One region of the Lysinibacillus sp. FW12 genome, then DNA from elsewhere that is predicted to be linked to it. Evidence: riboswitches for the same ligand, from Rfam matches in the RefSeq annotation. Region 1 holds a riboswitch; the other holds the start of a gene.
The links. Region 1 has a riboswitch for cyclic di-AMP ahead of SJW71_RS08480 (TrkH family potassium uptake protein). Riboswitches for the same ligand answer to the same signal wherever they lie in the genome.

Region 1 (8,604 bases):
AATAATAATTTCACCTTCACGCACGATCGCAATCACGCTGACGTTATATTTTGCACGCAAATCTAAATCCCGCAAATTATGCCCAGCCATTTTGGAGGGAATCATAATTTCTTCAATACTGTATTCCTTGGATAGTTCGATATAATTCAGCATATTGGGGGATAGTAGCTGATTTGCCACGCGCTCTCCCATATCTCGTTCAGGATAAATAATCCAATCAGCACCAACTTTATCTAAGACTTGTCCATGTCTTTTACCAAGTGCCTTTGCAATAACCTTTTTGATTCCTAGCTCTTTTAATAAGGACACAGTTAAAATACTAGACTGCATATCGTTACCGATTGCCACAATGACACAATCGAAGTTTCCTATACCAAGGGATGTTAAAGCTTTTTCTTCTGTTGTATCAGCTACTACTGCATGGGTTACATAGGGTTCTGCATCCTCAACTCTTTCTTCATTTACATCAATTCCTAATATTTCTTGTCCCGCTTCATGTAATCGTCGGGCGACACTTGTTCCGAATCTTCCTAAGCCTATTACGGCATATTGTTTGATTGCCATAGATCACACACTCCTCTAATTTGATTATCCAATCATAATATTTCCTTTTGGATGTCGAAAAGCCTCTTTTTTTCGTCGTTTTGTAATGGCGAAAGCTATAGTTAATGGACCAAGTCTTCCAGCGAACATTGTCAAAATAATAAGAACACGACCACCTGGTGTTAGTTCTGGCGTTAGTCCCATCGAAAGACCAACAGTAGCAAAGGCAGAGGTAGCCTCAAATAAATACATCATGAAGCTATGCCGTTGTTCAATAATACTAAGAAGAATTGTCACAACTATAACAATCATGGCGCCACACATTGTGACAGTTAACGCTTTTAAAATGGTTTCGTTGACAATTCGACGTTTAAATAAAACAACATCTTCTTTCCCTCTGATTTGTGACCACATGGTAGCTACTAATACAGCGAAGGTTGTAATCTTAATACCACCAGCAGTGGAACCAGACCCAGCTCCTATAAACATTAAGAGAATGATTAAAAATAATGTGGAATGGGTTAAGTCACCAATTGCAAGAGTATTGGACCCAGCTGTTCTTGGTGTTACAGCTTGATAAAAAGAACCTAATATTTTGCCCCACTCAGATAATGGACCGATTGTTTTTGAATTGCTATATTCAAATAAAAAAATCAAAATGGTTGCGCTAGCAGTCAATAGAAGTGTAGTCGCTAAGACAATTTTTGTATGGACGGAGAGCCTTTTTGTCTTTCGATATTCATACAATTCATTCATGACAATAAATCCTAAGCCACCAATTGTAATTAGCGCACAAATTGTCAAAACAACAAATGGGTCATCTACGTAGGATGTCATTCCGTTAAAACCACCCATTAAATCAAATCCTGCGTTGTTGAAATTAGAAATGGCATGAAAAAATCCAAAATAAAAAGCTTTTCCTATCGGCATGTCAAATGAAAAACGAATAGTTAAAATAAGGCCGCCGATTATTTCAATTAACGCTGTAAAGAGCAATATTCTTTTTACTAATTTAACAAGACCAGCAATCGAAATATTATTGAATGCTTCTTTTAGCAACAATCTTTCTTTTAAAGAAATTTTCTTTCCAAGTATTAAAAATAATAAAGTTGCAAATGTCATAAATCCTAGGCCACCGATTTGGATTAATGATAATATCACCAATTCTCCAAAAATGGAAAATGTATCTCCTGTATCCACAACAATCAACCCTGTGACACAAGTTGCAGAGGTAGCGGTGAATAATGCATCTAAAAAGGGTAGTCCGTTCCCATCCTCAGTGGAGAAAGGCAGCGTTAAAAGAAACGTCCCTATCACAATAATCAATGCAAAACCAAGTACGAGAATTTTGGGAGGATTTAATGTATTTTTAAAATTGTTCATCGTGTTCTCCTTAATCTTTTATTAAACGGCATAATAAAAAGACCTACTAAAAAAGCATGCACAGGCATAGAAAAACATGCTTTTAATGGTGGTCTTGTATGACCTCCTTCGCTTTAGCCGACGAAGTTAGCTGACGGGTAGGATGGCGAAAGAGATTCTCATCCCTTCTGCAATAGCAGAATTAACCCCAAAAGATTGGGTCCTCCGTTCTCAACGTTTGAGATTTGGCCGATATGAAATTGAATGTGATTATTCTACGCCCATATTCTATTTTTTGTAAACCCCTTAATTAATAGGAAAATGTAATTATTTTATATTGTGAGCGAAATATTCATTAATAATTCGAGCAAAAATAAAACCAAAAATTCACTTGATATTTTCGCACACTTTCTATTGACCATTATTAGACAATACGATATAATTTTTTAGTACACAACAGAAGGTTATTTGCCTAATTGTGTATTGACGTGTGTTCGGAGGGAGGGAAAGAGAGATGTCAAAAACTGTCGTTCGCAAAAACGAATCGCTTGAAGATGCTCTTCGCCGCTTCAAACGTACTGTATCAAAAAGTGGTACAATTCAAGAAGTTAGAAAGCGCGAGTTCTACGAAAAACCTAGCGTAAAACGTAAAAAGAAATCAGAAGCTGCACGTAAACGTAAGTGGTAATTTAATTTCCCATTAAAAATCCCTACGTTCATAACACGCAATTGTATGATTCACTGAGCAGACAAAGTTATACCTGAGATTAATCACAATGTTGATTAATTTCAGGTATTTTACATTGCTCATTCTTACGTACATAAGAAAAAGCCGAATGAAATCAAGTTGATTCATTCGGCTTTTTTGTACATACTAAGTGTTGGTATTTGGAATAGAATTAAAGAAGTTAATAAACTTTTAAGATTTGTGAAACTTTTCGCATGATAGACCGTATATAAGAGGAGAAGCATGTTAGAAGGGAGGGAAAAAGGTGCGAAAACGGAGAATCCTCAGCTATCTATTAGTAATATGGATGACTTTTTTGTTAGCGTTTCCATTAACTTCGGCTTTTGCAAGCAGTAAGGTCTACCAGGTTCCTATTCATAATGAAGTAGAGCGAGGACTTCACGCATTTTTAGAACGAGCTTTTAAAGAGGCTGAAGAAAATAATGCCGAGGCCATTATCTTAGATATACATACGCCTGGTGGCTTTGTAAATGCAGCAAGTGATATCGCCATGCTTATGGATGCCTCGGATATACGTAAGATTGCTTTTATTAATAAGGATGCCCATTCAGCAGGTGCTTTTATAGCCTTACATGCGGATGAAATCTACATGGTACCAAATGGAACAATCGGTGCAGCAGCGGTCATTGATTCAGCTGGGAATGCAGCAGATTTAAAGGCTAATAGTGCCTGGCTTGCTCAAATGCAAGCAGCAGCAGAAACATCTGGGCGTGATCCAAAGTACGCTTTAGCAATGGCTGATTCTAATTATGACCTGCCTGAATATCGTGCGGAAGGGAAAAACTTGTTAACTTTATCAGCCTCTGAAGCATTAAAGGTCAAGTACTCTGAAGGAACAGTTAAAAATTTTCAAAAGCTATTAGAGGTAACCAACCTGAATGGTAGCGATGTTGTTTCAATCGAACCGACCTTTTCTGAAAAATTGGCTCGTTTTATTACAAATCCAATCATTGTCCCGATTTTATTATCAATCGCAAGTTTAGGACTTGTGATGGAGCTCTATTCGCCAGGCTTTGGCGTTCCAGGTATAATGGGGTTATCAGCACTTGGTTTATTTTTCTTCGGACATATGGTTGCAGGCTTTGCGGGTTATGAAACATTATTGTTATTTATTGTTGGTTTAGCGCTTGTAGTTGCAGAGTTTTTTGTCCCCGGTGGTATTGTTGGTATTTTAGGTGGCGTATTAATAGTGCTAAGTCTGATACTGGCAGGTGCAAATATGATGCAAATGATAATAGCAATTCTCATTGCGTTGGTGATAGCGATGATAGGAATGGTGATTCTGATGAAATTTTTCGGGAAAAAACTGCATGTCTTAAACAAGCTTGTGTTAATGGATGCAACTACGACTGAGGAAGGGTATGTGTCCAATGTGAATCGCACAGAACTGCTAGGTAAAGTGGGGAAAACGCTTACGCCACTTCGTCCAGCAGGTACTATGGTTCTTGGTAATGAACGCATTGATATTGTTTCTGAAGGTGGCTATATCGATGTAAATCAACATGTAGAAATTATTAAAGTAGAAGGCTCACGTATTGTTGTGAGACGAACAGATAAAGAGATGGAGGAATAGAAAATGGGATTTGATTTAGCTCTAATTGGTCCAATTGCTGGATTGGTTATTTTATTCATAGTTCTCGCGGTATTCTTTACCTTTGTACCGGTAGCACTATGGATTTCTGCACTGGCTGCAGGTGTTCGTGTTAGTATTTTCACATTAATTGGGATGCGTTTACGTCGAGTAATTCCTTCTCGAATTGTCAATCCGTTAATTAAAGCACATAAAGCAGGTTTACCTGTTACAATCAATCAACTTGAGAGTCACTATTTAGCAGGTGGTAATGTAGACCGTGTTGTTAATGCGTTAATTGCGGCTCATCGTGCCAATATTGAACTTTCGTTTGAGCGTTGTGCTGCGATTGATTTAGCTGGTCGAGATGTATTAGAAGCAGTTCAAATGTCTGTTAATCCAAAAGTTATTGAAACGCCATTTATTTCAGGTGTAGCAATGAACGGGATTGAAGTTAAAGCTAAAGCTCGTATTACAGTACGTGCCAATATCGAGCGTTTAGTCGGTGGTGCTGGAGAAGAAACAGTTATTGCCCGTGTTGGTGAAGGGATCGTTTCGACAATCGGTTCGGCTACCCATCATACTGAAGTTTTAGAAAATCCAGATATGATTTCACAAACCGTTTTATCAAAAGGTTTGGATTCAGGGACAGCCTTTGAAATCTTATCCATTGATATTGCTGACGTAGATATCGGTAAAAACATTGGTGCAGAATTACAAATTGAACAAGCACAGGCGGATAAAAACATTGCGCAAGCAAAAGCTGAGGAACGTCGTGCGATGGCTGTTGCCAATGAGCAGGAAATGATTGCGCGTGTTCAAGAGATGAAAGCGAAAGTAGTAGAAGCGGAGGCGGAAGTACCGCAAGCGATGGCTGAAGCATTACGTTCTGGTAATCTGGGGATTATGGATTATATGAACTATCGTAACATTCAAGCGGATACTGCAATGCGTGACTCGATTTCAAAAGTAAGCACAGATAAACCTGAAACGAATGAACCGAATGCTTAATAACGGAAAGGAGCGGAACTAAACATATGGAACAATTAATACTCTTTGCCATAATTGCTATAGTCAGCTCTATTTTCGGAAAATCAAAAAATAAAAAGCCTCAGAAACAGATGCCTCCTTTTAATAAAGACACAATGGTTGAGCCACCAGTAACGGAGGAAACGCCACATCGTACAGGGAAAGCACAAAGCTTTGAGGATTTTGCGCGGGACTTTATAGGCGAATGGATTCCTGAAAATCAGAAAGCCGAAGAGCCTAAAGTAGAAGCGCAGAAGAAGAAGGAAGTTCCAAGCTATGTTGCTCCGCCTGTCCTTCAAGCGGATGTACCTAGTCGTTCTTCTAATCGAGAAAATAGGGGACGTCTTGCTGCTGGGAAAAAAGAGGCACACACAGCAGTTGAACCAGCAACTTTTCGATTGCCTCAATCTAAAAATGAGCTCGTGCAAGCAATCGTGATGGCTGAAATATTAGGTCCGCCAAAAGCAAAACGAAAATAACTAGCATGTCCTCCTTTTTCGCTGCATATATTGCCGAAGAAGGAGGCATTTTTTATGAAAAAATTGTTTCAATTAACGCCGCTACTTGAATTGTTAGAATATGAATCATTAAAAATTATTGGACCCTACCGTTTTATCCATGCAGATGCGACGACTTGCTCGTTTGACTATGCAGATTATCATATTACTGTTAATGCAGAATCAGTGACTATTAACGCTCTTAAGGAAGAAATGCTTCATCTCACGGTAAATAATCTACAGGAGATTCATATGAAAAAGACAAAGAATATGGGTGTGAGCTAAATGTGGAATAATCGGCCAATCATTGTACGTATAAAGCGGCATGAAAATGTTCATCCTTTTATTCAAGCATTGCATGCTCAACATATTCCGTTAAAACGTGTAGTCTTTCGTGAGCAAGAAGTTTCCTTTGAAACAACGATGCATTATTTACCGAAAATTCGTCGCGTTCGTAGACGCTTTCGCTTAAAAATGGCTGTTTTTTATGCAGATGAGCTACAAGTTTTACGTGCACAGCTTTGGACTTTGCTTGGTTTAGCCTTGATGATTGTCATTCCAATCCTATGTGCACAAGTCATTTGGCGGGTGGATATCGAAGCAGCGACGCCAGAATTAGAGCAACGGCTAGGCAAGACCTTTCAAAATACTTTTCAACTAGAAACACCACTCTCTAAAAAACAGTTACCTTCTAATACTGCCATACGTCAAAAACTGTTAGAACAACACCGAGAGCTATCATGGGTGCATATTGATAAACATGGTGGAAGGGTCATACTTAGACCACAGGAGTCACCGAAACAAACAGAACAAACAAATGAGAAATTAGCCTCTCATTTAGTAGCGACTAAGAGCGGAGTCATTACGCACTTTAATATTAAGAATGGTGAACGAAAAATTTCAATAAACGATACAGCCTATGAGGGGGATGTCCTCGTAAGTGGCGTAATAGAAAGTGGTACAGATCAGGTTTTTGTTGGTGCGAAGGGAGAGGTTTATGCAGATTATTGGTTAGAGTGCTCCTTTAAAATTCCGACGAAAATTACAATGGAAACTGTCCAACAAAAGCAATGGCGAGTATTGGTGAAGGGGATACATCAAGAAAAAGTAGATTATGTACAAAAAAAGGATTTACCGAATTGGTTAGACCCCTATGTTTCAATTGTAGAGGAACAGCAGACGAAAACTGTACAAGTTGAGCTTGATGAATCGAAAATAGAGACATTACTTCTCCCTCTATTGCATGAAAAGGTGCTACGTTCGTTGCCTGAAAAAACGATTATCAAAAAAGAAAACCTTTTACAGGCAAAGTGGGGGAATGGTACAGTTGAAGGGAAAGTTCTATTTTTAGTCAATGAAAACATTGCAAGTCCAATACAAGGCCTACAAGGAGAATGATTATGTCAGAACAGTTAACTGTATTACAAGTGGATAATCCAAATGAAGCGGTTATGCTACTCGGTATTTCCGATGCAAATATGAAATTAGTTGAAGAAGCACTGAATGTTCATATCATTACACGAGGTGAACAAATTCAACTTGCGGGTGAAGAAAATGCTAAGGAACAGGCAACATTTCTTCTGCATGCCTTATTGAAGGTCATTCGCAAAGGAATTAATATTGATCAACGTGATGTCACAACAGCTATTGAAATGACACAAAAAGGAACAATCGAATATTTTGCAGAACTATATGATGAAGAAATAGCCCGTACGACGAAAGGTAAGTCGATTCGTGCAAAAACAATTGGTCAACGAGAATACATACAAGCAATCCGTCACAAAGACGTTGTTTTTGGTATTGGTCCTGCCGGTACTGGGAAAACGTATTTAGCGGTAGTCATGGCAACACAGGCACTTAAAAATGGACACGTGAAGCGTATTATTTTAACTCGCCCTGCTGTTGAAGCAGGAGAGTCTTTAGGATTTCTGCCGGGTGATTTAAAGGAAAAGGTAGATCCATATCTACGACCTCTCTATGATGCTTTAAACGACATTTACGGAGCAGAACAGACGCAACGACTAATTGAACGTGGAACAATTGAAATCGCGCCTCTAGCCTATATGCGTGGTCGTACATTAGATGATGCCTTTGTTATTTTAGATGAAGCACAAAATACAACCCATCAACAAATGAAAATGTTTTTAACACGTTTAGGGTTTGGCTCTAAAATGGTCATTACAGGGGATAAAACGCAAATTGACTTACCTAAAAATACAGAATCTGGTTTAATCGTAGCTGAACGTACATTAAAGTATGTCAAATCAATACATTTCCAAGTATTAGAACAAGGCGATGTCGTACGTCACCCAATCGTAGCAAAAATCATCCAAGCCTACGAAGAACAGCAACTTTAGAATTGCAAAGCAATTCTAAAGTCTGCCCCGAAAGCGAAGCGCCAGGGGCAACGGGTTTTAAAGAAGTCTGCCCCGAAAGCGAAGCGCCAGGGGCAACGAGTTTTAAAGAAGTCTGTCCCGAAAGCGAAGCGCGCTGGGAAATGGGTTGTCGACGAATGTCGTAAACATAAAATCAATCAGTATATGGAAAAAAATGTGACAGCTATACGAAAATGTATAGCTGTTTTTTGCTTTCTTATTACATTTTTCGAGAAAAATGTATGTTGAATTGGTATGATAGTAGGTAGATAGAGGAGGTGCCAGATGGAGAAACAACTTCGAAAATTTACAGAGTTTATCGGTTTTCGCTACTTTATTATCATTATTCTCATTTTAACAGGTGGCCTACAATTTGCGTTTATGTATGGCAATGTTAAAGGAGTTACATATGATTTCAAACCATTACAGCTTGCGCCTGAAACCGTACGATCTACTAAAACGATCGAAGATACTTATAAG
Region 2 (8,604 bases), 1.8 Mb from region 1:
TACGAAAGTGTACGATGGTAAAGAAGTGGTATCCACTGTCAATATGAACGTCAAAAAGGGAGAGATTTATGGATTTTTAGGTCCAAATGGTGCAGGTAAAACCACTGTCATGAAGATGCTAACAAATCTGACGAAGCCAACAAGCGGGGATGTAGAAATATTTGGCGAAAAGCTGACGGATCGATCCTATGAAGTACTAAAAAGAATGGGAACGATTATTGAGTATCCTATTTTCTATGAAAAATTGACGGCTAAGGAGACCTTAGAACTGCATTGCGAATATATGGGGTATTACGATAAAAAAGAAATTGCTCATGTTCTAAATTTAGTAAAATTATCAAATACAGAAGAGAAACGTGTAAAAGACTTTTCTCTAGGGATGAAACAGAGACTAGGCATTGCACGTGCCATTATAACAAAGCCAGAACTTCTTATTTTAGATGAACCAATTAATGGATTAGATCCTGTAGGGATTAAAGAGTTGAGAGAGCTCTTCAAAATGCTCTGTAAGGAGTATGGTATTACGATTATCATCTCCAGCCATATATTAGGGGAAATTGAACAATTGGCTGATACAATAGGTGTCATTAAGGATGGTAGGCTACTCACGGAAGTTACAATGGAAACAATTAATCGTAATCAAGCAGATTATATTGAAGTCATTGTCAATGATGGCAAGAAGGCAGCTTTTATTTTAGAAAGTGTATTGAAGATTGCTAATTTTAAGCTGATGGACGACAACTCTATTCGAGTTTATGATTCGACAGTATCCCAAAAGAGCCTAACAAAAACATTAATTGAACATGACATCGAAATCGAAGAGATAAGCAAAAAAACAAGCTCACTAGAGGATTATTTCCTAAAATTAATCAATGGAGGAGTTGTCCATGCTTAATTTAATGCGTTTAGAAATGAAAAAGTATCATTTAGGCTCATATGTTAAAGGTGCTATTATTGCTAATTTTATTATTCTTGGATTTCTATTTTTGGTAGTAGGTATTTCCAAAGTGGAGGGGGACCAAGACCTTGAAAATTATCAGGTTGCTTTAAGTGTCATTGAATCAATGATTAGAGTCGTCTTTAGTATTTTTGCTTCTACGTTAATAGCTAAGTTGATTATCGGAGAATATAAATTTAAGACCATCACCTTAGCTTTTATGTATCCTATAAGTAGAAAGAAATTAATCGTCGCGAAGCTTGCCATTGTAATGCTTTTTACGTTTAGTACGATCATCATTTCAAATGCTTTTATTACAACGACTTTCTGTGTTATTAGTGATAAATTTGATTTGATTCCAAATGGACTATCAAGCTCATTAATCTTACAACACATTCCTTCCGTATTGATGAATGCGATTGCTGCCTCGGGTATAGCTTTAATCCCATTGTATTTCGGAATGAGAAAATACTCCATACCAGCAACTATTATTTCATCGATTATAATAGTATCTCTGACTTCGTCTAATACAGGTAACTTTACGTTAAACGATATTATTTTTATTCCTATTACTTTAGCAATTGTAGGTCTAGGCATTGCCTATTTAGCCATTAGAAATATTGAAAAGGTGGATGTTTAATCAAAAAAATACCAGGTACTCATTCTATCTACAGAGTACCTGGCTTTTTATTATCCAAATATTGTTTCCCACAGTAAGTAAATATTCAGCGTAACAACAATGACTACGACAAACCAACCCAAAATTGTTGTAATACGGTGATTAACTAGGCTACCCATGATGTCTCGTTTACTTGTAAACATAACAAGAGGGATAAGTGCAAAGGCAATACCAAATGATAAAACAACCTGACTAAGAACTAGAGCATAGGTTGCATTCACACCAGATGCAATGATTGCAAGTGGAGGTACCATGGTAATTGCTCTACGTAAATAAAGAGGTATTTTTCTTTGAATAAAGCCTTGCATGACTACATCACCGGCTAAAGTCCCTACAGAGGAGCTAGCAAGCCCTGCAATAAGTAAACCAAGACCAAAAGAAATGGCAGCCAATGGGCCAAGAGCCTCTTTTAAGCCGTTATAGGCAACATCTAAATCTTCAACTACAACGCCTTGTGTATGGAATACTGCTGCGGCGATAATAAGCATGCTCATATTAATAGCTCCAGCAATAATCATAGCGATGATAATATCAATAAATTCAAAACGGAAAATGCGTCTTTTTTCTTCTTCATTACGACCAATAATACGGCTTTGAGTTAATGAAGAATGTAAGTAAATAGCATGAGGCATGACGGTTGCACCTAAAATACCTGTTGCTAATAATAGTGAATCTACACCTTCAAAGTGTGGTGTGAACATGCCAATCGCCACATCGCCCCATGCTGGCTGCGCTAAAAATGTTTGGAAGGCAAATGCTAATACGACAATTAAAACCATACCAGAAATCCCCGCTTCAAAGGCTCTGAATCCTCGTCTTTGGAGTTCTAAAATAGCAAATGAGCCAACCGCTGTAATCAATGCTGCTGGTAGCATTGGAATATTAAATAACAAATAAAGCCCTAAGGCTGCACCGATAAATTCAGCAAGGTCTGTGGCAATGATAACTAACTCTGCCTGAATCCAAAGGAATATAGAGGTTTTTTTAGAAAAATGCTCGCGTGCCACTTCAGGTAGGTTTTTTCCTGTCGCGATTCCAAGCTTTGCAGATAAGGATTGAATTAAAACAGCCATTAAATTGGAAAAGGCAATTACCCAAAGTAGCAAGTAGCCATATTGTGAGCCTGCTGTTATATTTGTGGCAAAATTGCCAGGGTCGATATAAGCTACGGCTGCAATGAAAGCGGGCCCTAAAAACGGTAAAAAGCGTCGCCAACCTTTTATATCTCCGTCTAAAACAGCCTCGGCTGGCGATTTTGTGACTCGTTTATAAACCATATTGTTCCCTCGTTTCAAAAAGTATCATCAACGAAATAAAGTTTCCTATAGGAAAATAAGATATTAGTATTCTAACGCTAGGAATAAAAAATGTGAAGTGGTTTGCATTATCTTTTGTTTAATAAGTATGGACAATTCTCATCATTTTCTAATTAGACTTTCACCGCTTGCATCGTTTACGATGAAAAGAAAAGGTGAAGGATGGATTCGACATGACCAATCGAATTTTAATTATAGAAGATGAAGAAAAAATTGCGCGAGTGCTACAGTTAGAGCTTCAATTTGAAGGCTATGAAGCAGTAATGGCTCATACAGGAACAGACGGTTTACTTCAATATCGTGAGCAGCAATGGGATTTAATCCTACTGGATGTCATGCTACCTGAGATGAGTGGTATTGACGTACTAAAGCGAATTCGTGCAACAGAAACCCAAACACCTATTATTATGCTGACTGCCAAAAGTGAGGTGGAGGATAAAGTAAAGGGGCTAGATTTAGGCGCCAATGATTATGTGACAAAACCGTTTGAAATTGAGGAGCTGCTTGCGCGTATTCGCAATGCTTTACGTTTTTCACAAAAGGCTAGTCCAAAGCAAGCTGCTCTCACATTTGGACATTTATCTATAAACGAGCAAACAAGAGAAGTTGTATATTTTGATAAGGAGATTCAACTGACACCCCGAGAATATGATTTGTTGTTCTATTTACTGAAGCATCCAAAACAGGTACTGACTAGAGAGCAAATTCTAGAGGCTGTATGGGGCTATGATTATTATGGAGATACAAATATTGTAGATGTTTATATTCGTTATGTCCGACAAAAGCTTGAAGCTGCTAATGCAAAGCCCATTATTCAAACGGTTCGTGGAGTTGGGTATGTGCTAAAGGAACATAGCTATGAGACTTAAAACAAAAATTCATTTACTAACAACGATGCTCATGCTTGTCATTTTAGTGGCAACTACTAGTGGCATTTATTTTTTGTATGAGAAATTTGCCTATGATACGGAATACAATCAGCTCCAGTCACGGGCAAATGATTTAAGCTCTACACTGAGTCAGTTAAAAGCACAAACCAACCTCCAGCAAGTATTAAGGGCATATATGCCAACGGACGGTGCTGTCTATATTTATGATGGAGAGCGTTTGAAAACAAAGGTTCAGGCTACACTTGAAATGCCAGAGGTCCCTTCCATTACCTACACGATGCCTACCATTTGGATAGACGGAACAGTTGTAGACATAACATTACAGCAATCCATGGAAGAGGTAGAGCAGACATTAGACTTACTAAAGGTGATCTTAGTCGTTGTATCTATTATGGCAACGCTCCCCATTTTCTTAGCAAGCTTAGTACTTGGGCGCTTAATTTTATTACCACTAGAGCGTTTAAACATTACTATGCGTAAAAGTGCAGCGACAGGGAAATATGAAAAAATAGATATTCCTGAAAAGGGTGGAGACGAGTTAACAAACATTAATCGTACCTTTAATATGATGATGGAGAAGCTTGAACAGCATTATCAAAAGCAACAAGAGTTTGTTTCAAATGCTTCCCATGAGCTAAAAACGCCGATTACCGTTATTGAAAGCTATGCAAAATTACTCCTTCGAAGAGGCTTTGATAATCGTGAAGTTGCGCAAGAATCATTACAAGCGATCGCTAATGAATCGACTCGCATGCATGAGATGGTACTACAATTGCTAGAACTAGCTAAAAATAATGAGCATCTGGCTATTCATTTGGAACAGCTAGAGCTTGAACCATTCTTGCAGAAAGTTGCCTCACAAATGCAGCAGGCCTATCATCGAACATTTATAGTCGATGCGAAGCTTCCAAGATTTATTTATAGTGATGAAAAAATCTTGAAGCAACTACTTTTTATTTTGCTCGATAATGCTAGAAAGTATAGTGAGGATGAGGTGCGTATTCTTACAGCAGAAACAACCAATCATGCCTGCATTACCATCCAAGATTTTGGTATAGGTATTCCAGAGGAGCACTTACCTCATTTGTTTGAGCGTTTTTATCGGGTAACAGAGGATCGAAATCGTAAGACAGGTGGCTCTGGATTAGGGCTTGCGATAGCCCATGAGCTTGCAGAACAACTGGGCATAACCATTGATGTGAAAAGTACACTTGGAGAAGGAACAAGCTTTACCCTATGTATACCAAAGGAGGAGGAGCAATGAAAAAATGGGTTCTGATAATAATTGTTATTCTCCTTCTTTGTAGTGGAACGCTGTGGTTTATTCAGTATCGCTATTTTCATGTTGAACCACTTAGCAAGTCAGAGGCTATAAACCATATTGAAGCCATCTATAAAGCCCATGTTACGCAGGTGAAGAAACAAGGAGACATCTATGAAATGTTTTTTACACGTGACAATGTCAAGTATATAGCTATGCTAGATGCTAAAACACAACAGGTAACTGATTTAACAATAAAAGAAGGACAAACGAAGTTATTGTTAACTGAAAAGCAAATAAGACAAATGGTAAAACAGAAATATGGTGATGTTGAAAGTATCAAGTTAACAGATACCACTTATACGGTACGTGTTGAGAAAGAAAACCAACAAAAAGATTTAACTGTCAATGCCTACTCGGGTGAAATAGTATCGGTGGAAAATGTTGAGCCGCATAAACCACCTGTAGAAGAACCTATAATTACTGAACAACAGGCTATTCAAATAGCGCTAGGACAATTGACGGGGGAAGTGGACTCAGTTGATTTTGAAGAAACGGCAGAAGGTGGTTATTATTTAGTTGAAATTGAAACACAGGATGACGAAGCCACTTTTCAAATCCATGCTGTTTCAGGGGAAGTTCTGTCCATTACATGGGATGATGATCAATAATTCATTCTCATGAAATTCTAATGTTTCTCTTATAGTTCTATCATCTTTGCTTGGTAAGCTAAGAATAGATAAAACAAAGGAGAGATAGATATGAAAAAAATGATTATGATTCCAGCATTAGTAGTTACACTTGGGGTTGGTGCAGCGATTGGCTCGACAACATTATTATCTGGAGATGCTCAAGAAAAAAAGGTGTTAACAATGCAAGAGATTGAGAAGAAGGCCCTTGCAGTAGTTGATGGTACAGTAGCGGATATCGAGTTTGACAAAAATCAGTATCGTTCTATTTATGAAGTAGAGGTCTATACTGATACAGAAGAATATGATTTAAAATTTGATGCTTATACTGGGAAATTACTCAAGCAGAAAAAAGAACGTCGAGATAACGATGATATGGACGACAATAAACTAGCAACTACAGTAACTACTAACATTACTAAAGAGCAGGCTATCGAAACAGCCTTAAAGAAAGCAAAAGGTACTGTAACAAAAATTAAGCTCGATGATGGCATCTATGAAATTGAATTGAAAGATGGTCAATATGAATATGAAGTAGATGTGGATTCTATGACGGGGAATATTGTTGATTTTGAACAGGATTATAATGACTAATATAGAGAGCTACTGTAAAAGTAGAGCATACTTTTACAGTAGCCTTTTGCTGTTCTGAGAGTATTTGCTTGGCATTCGTAGGTAAATTCCAAACGATTTCGGAAAAAAGTCTATGTTTTTCTCTCATAAAAGTGAAAAATTTTCTTCTTTACTTTTTTAATTGACAGGCGTAATATGACATCATTATAAAAGTTTCAAATTTCTAAATCGCTGAAGCAACTAAACGCGGGGGACCCATTTTTGACGGATAGCATCAGCCATCCTTGGGGTGAATCTCTTAATTTGAAGAGTAGGGCTACTCAGGCCCGAATCCGACAGCTAACCTCGTAAGCGTTAAGAGCAGAAAAGTTGGAGCTTGGCAGACGGATGAGCGTCTACAAGTCTTATTTAGTGATGACTTGTAGGCGTTTTTTGATCTTATTTAGAAAGGCGAAACACACTCTATAAAACTAGAAGGTGTTTAACAATGAAATCCTCATTCAAACGTTATGTAATCGGTAAACCATTAAGATCCGATGCGTTAGGGGAACAAAAGCTTAGTAAAACAAAGGCATTAGCCATATTATCATCAGATGCCTTGTCTTCAGTAGCCTATGGACCAGAACAAATTTTAATTGTCCTGATGACAGTGGGTACACTTGCCCTTTGGTACTCTCTACCAATTGCTGCTGGAGTCGTTATCTTGCTTGTGGCACTAATTCTCTCCTATCGTCAAGTTATTTTCGCCTATCCACATGGGGGAGGGGCCTATGTAGTATCACGGGAGAATTTAGGGGTAAATGCAGGTCTTGTGGCTGGAGGGTCCTTACTTGTTGATTATATTTTAACAGTAGCGGTAAGTGTATCAGCAGGTACAGATGCCATTACTTCGGCATTTCCAAGCCTCCACCCCTACAATGTACCCATTGCTATATTCTTTGTGGTTTTTTTAACAATCTTAAACTTACGTGGTGTAACAGAATCTGCTTCTATTTTGGCATACCCAGTCTATCTGTTTGTAGGTGTTATGCTCTTGTTAATTGGAATGGGGCTCTATCATGTCGCAACTGGTCAGGTGCCAGCAGAGCTACATCCAAAGGTCGGTACACCGGTTGCAGGAATTAGTTTATTTATTTTATTAAAGGCATTTGCATCAGGGAGCTCAGCTTTAACAGGGGTAGAGGCTATTTCAAATGCCATCCCTAATTTTAAAAATCCTGCTCCTAATAACGCAGCTAAAACGCTTTTAGCAATGGGTGCTATTTTAGCCGTTTTATTTATAGGCATTGTTAGTTTGGCTTATTTTTATGGGATTGCGCCAACAGCGGAAGCTACAGTTGTTTCTCAACTTGCAGAAGCGAGCGTAGGTAGAAATCTATTTTATTACATTGTCCAGGGTACAACGGCAATGATTTTAGTTCTTGCTGCAAATACAGGTTACTCAGCATTTCCTTTGTTAGCAGTAAATTTATCAAAGGATGGCTTTATCCCAAGAATATTCCAAATTCGTGGAGACCGTCTTGGTTATTCAAATGGCATCCTGATGCTAGGTGCAGCGGCTATTGTCTTAATCATTTTATTTGATGGAGCAACTGAGCATTTAATTCCACTATATGCTGTAGGGGTATTTATTCCGTTTACATTAGCGCAAACAGGAATGATGCGAAAATGGTGGCGTGATAAACCTAAAGGATGGATTGCAAAATTTACGATCAACACAATTGGTGCTGCTATTTCTTTCATCGTAGCGATGATGTTTTTTGTAACAAAAATGCCTCAAGTATGGCCAGTGTTTATCTTTTTACCAATTATTATTTTTCTATTCCATCGGATTAAGCTCCATTATCAGGCCGTTGGAGAACAATTAAGATTAAATCATGAGGAACTAGCTGCTATTGAGGGGAATGTTTTTATTGTACCAGTAGCAGGTATAACGAAAGTTGTTGAAAATTCCCTTCATTATGCGAAATCATTACATGTTGAGAAGGTAATTGCATTTTACGTAGCCTTCGACCAAGCGGATGCAAAGGCTTTTGAAGAGAAATGGAAGGCCTGGCAACCAGATGTACGACTAGTAACTTATTATTCACCATATCGCAGTATCACACAGCCATTGATTAAATTTATTGATAAGGTAGAACATCAATGTACGAAGACAGGTCATAAAGTAACAGTTGTCATCCCACAATTTTTACCGAAAAAAGGGTGGCACCATATGCTACACAATCAATCTAGCTTATTAATTCGTACGACACTGTT

Region 2: another riboswitch for cyclic di-AMP. It lies ahead of SJW71_RS22965 (APC family permease); the one in region 1 lies ahead of SJW71_RS08480 (TrkH family potassium uptake protein).

The regions. Positions count from the first base shown of each region.
Region 1 is NZ_CP139094.1:1,659,133-1,667,736, forward strand. It holds gene SJW71_RS08475 (potassium channel family protein) at 1-564, opposite strand, end outside; gene SJW71_RS08480 (TrkH family potassium uptake protein) at 589-1,926, opposite strand; cyclic di-AMP (ydaO/yuaA leader) riboswitch at 2,027-2,166, opposite strand; gene rpsU (30S ribosomal protein S21) at 2,420-2,593, shown strand; gene SJW71_RS08490 (NfeD family protein) at 2,898-4,226, shown strand; gene floA (flotillin-like protein FloA) at 4,230-5,234, shown strand; gene SJW71_RS08500 (hypothetical protein) at 5,261-5,731, shown strand; gene SJW71_RS08505 (hypothetical protein) at 5,786-6,034, shown strand; gene SJW71_RS08510 (sporulation protein YqfD) at 6,035-7,147, shown strand; gene SJW71_RS08515 (PhoH family protein) at 7,150-8,106, shown strand; gene SJW71_RS08520 (HD family phosphohydrolase) at 8,410-8,604, shown strand, end outside.
Region 2 is NZ_CP139094.1:4,482,234-4,490,837, reverse strand. It holds gene SJW71_RS23000 (ABC transporter ATP-binding protein) at 1-895, shown strand, start outside; gene SJW71_RS22995 (ABC transporter permease) at 888-1,577, shown strand; gene SJW71_RS22990 (Nramp family divalent metal transporter) at 1,628-2,893, opposite strand; gene SJW71_RS22985 (response regulator transcription factor) at 3,106-3,801, shown strand; gene SJW71_RS22980 (sensor histidine kinase) at 3,791-5,086, shown strand; gene SJW71_RS22975 (PepSY domain-containing protein) at 5,083-5,754, shown strand; gene SJW71_RS22970 (PepSY domain-containing protein) at 5,845-6,366, shown strand; cyclic di-AMP (ydaO/yuaA leader) riboswitch at 6,565-6,713, shown strand; gene SJW71_RS22965 (APC family permease) at 6,833-8,604, shown strand, end outside.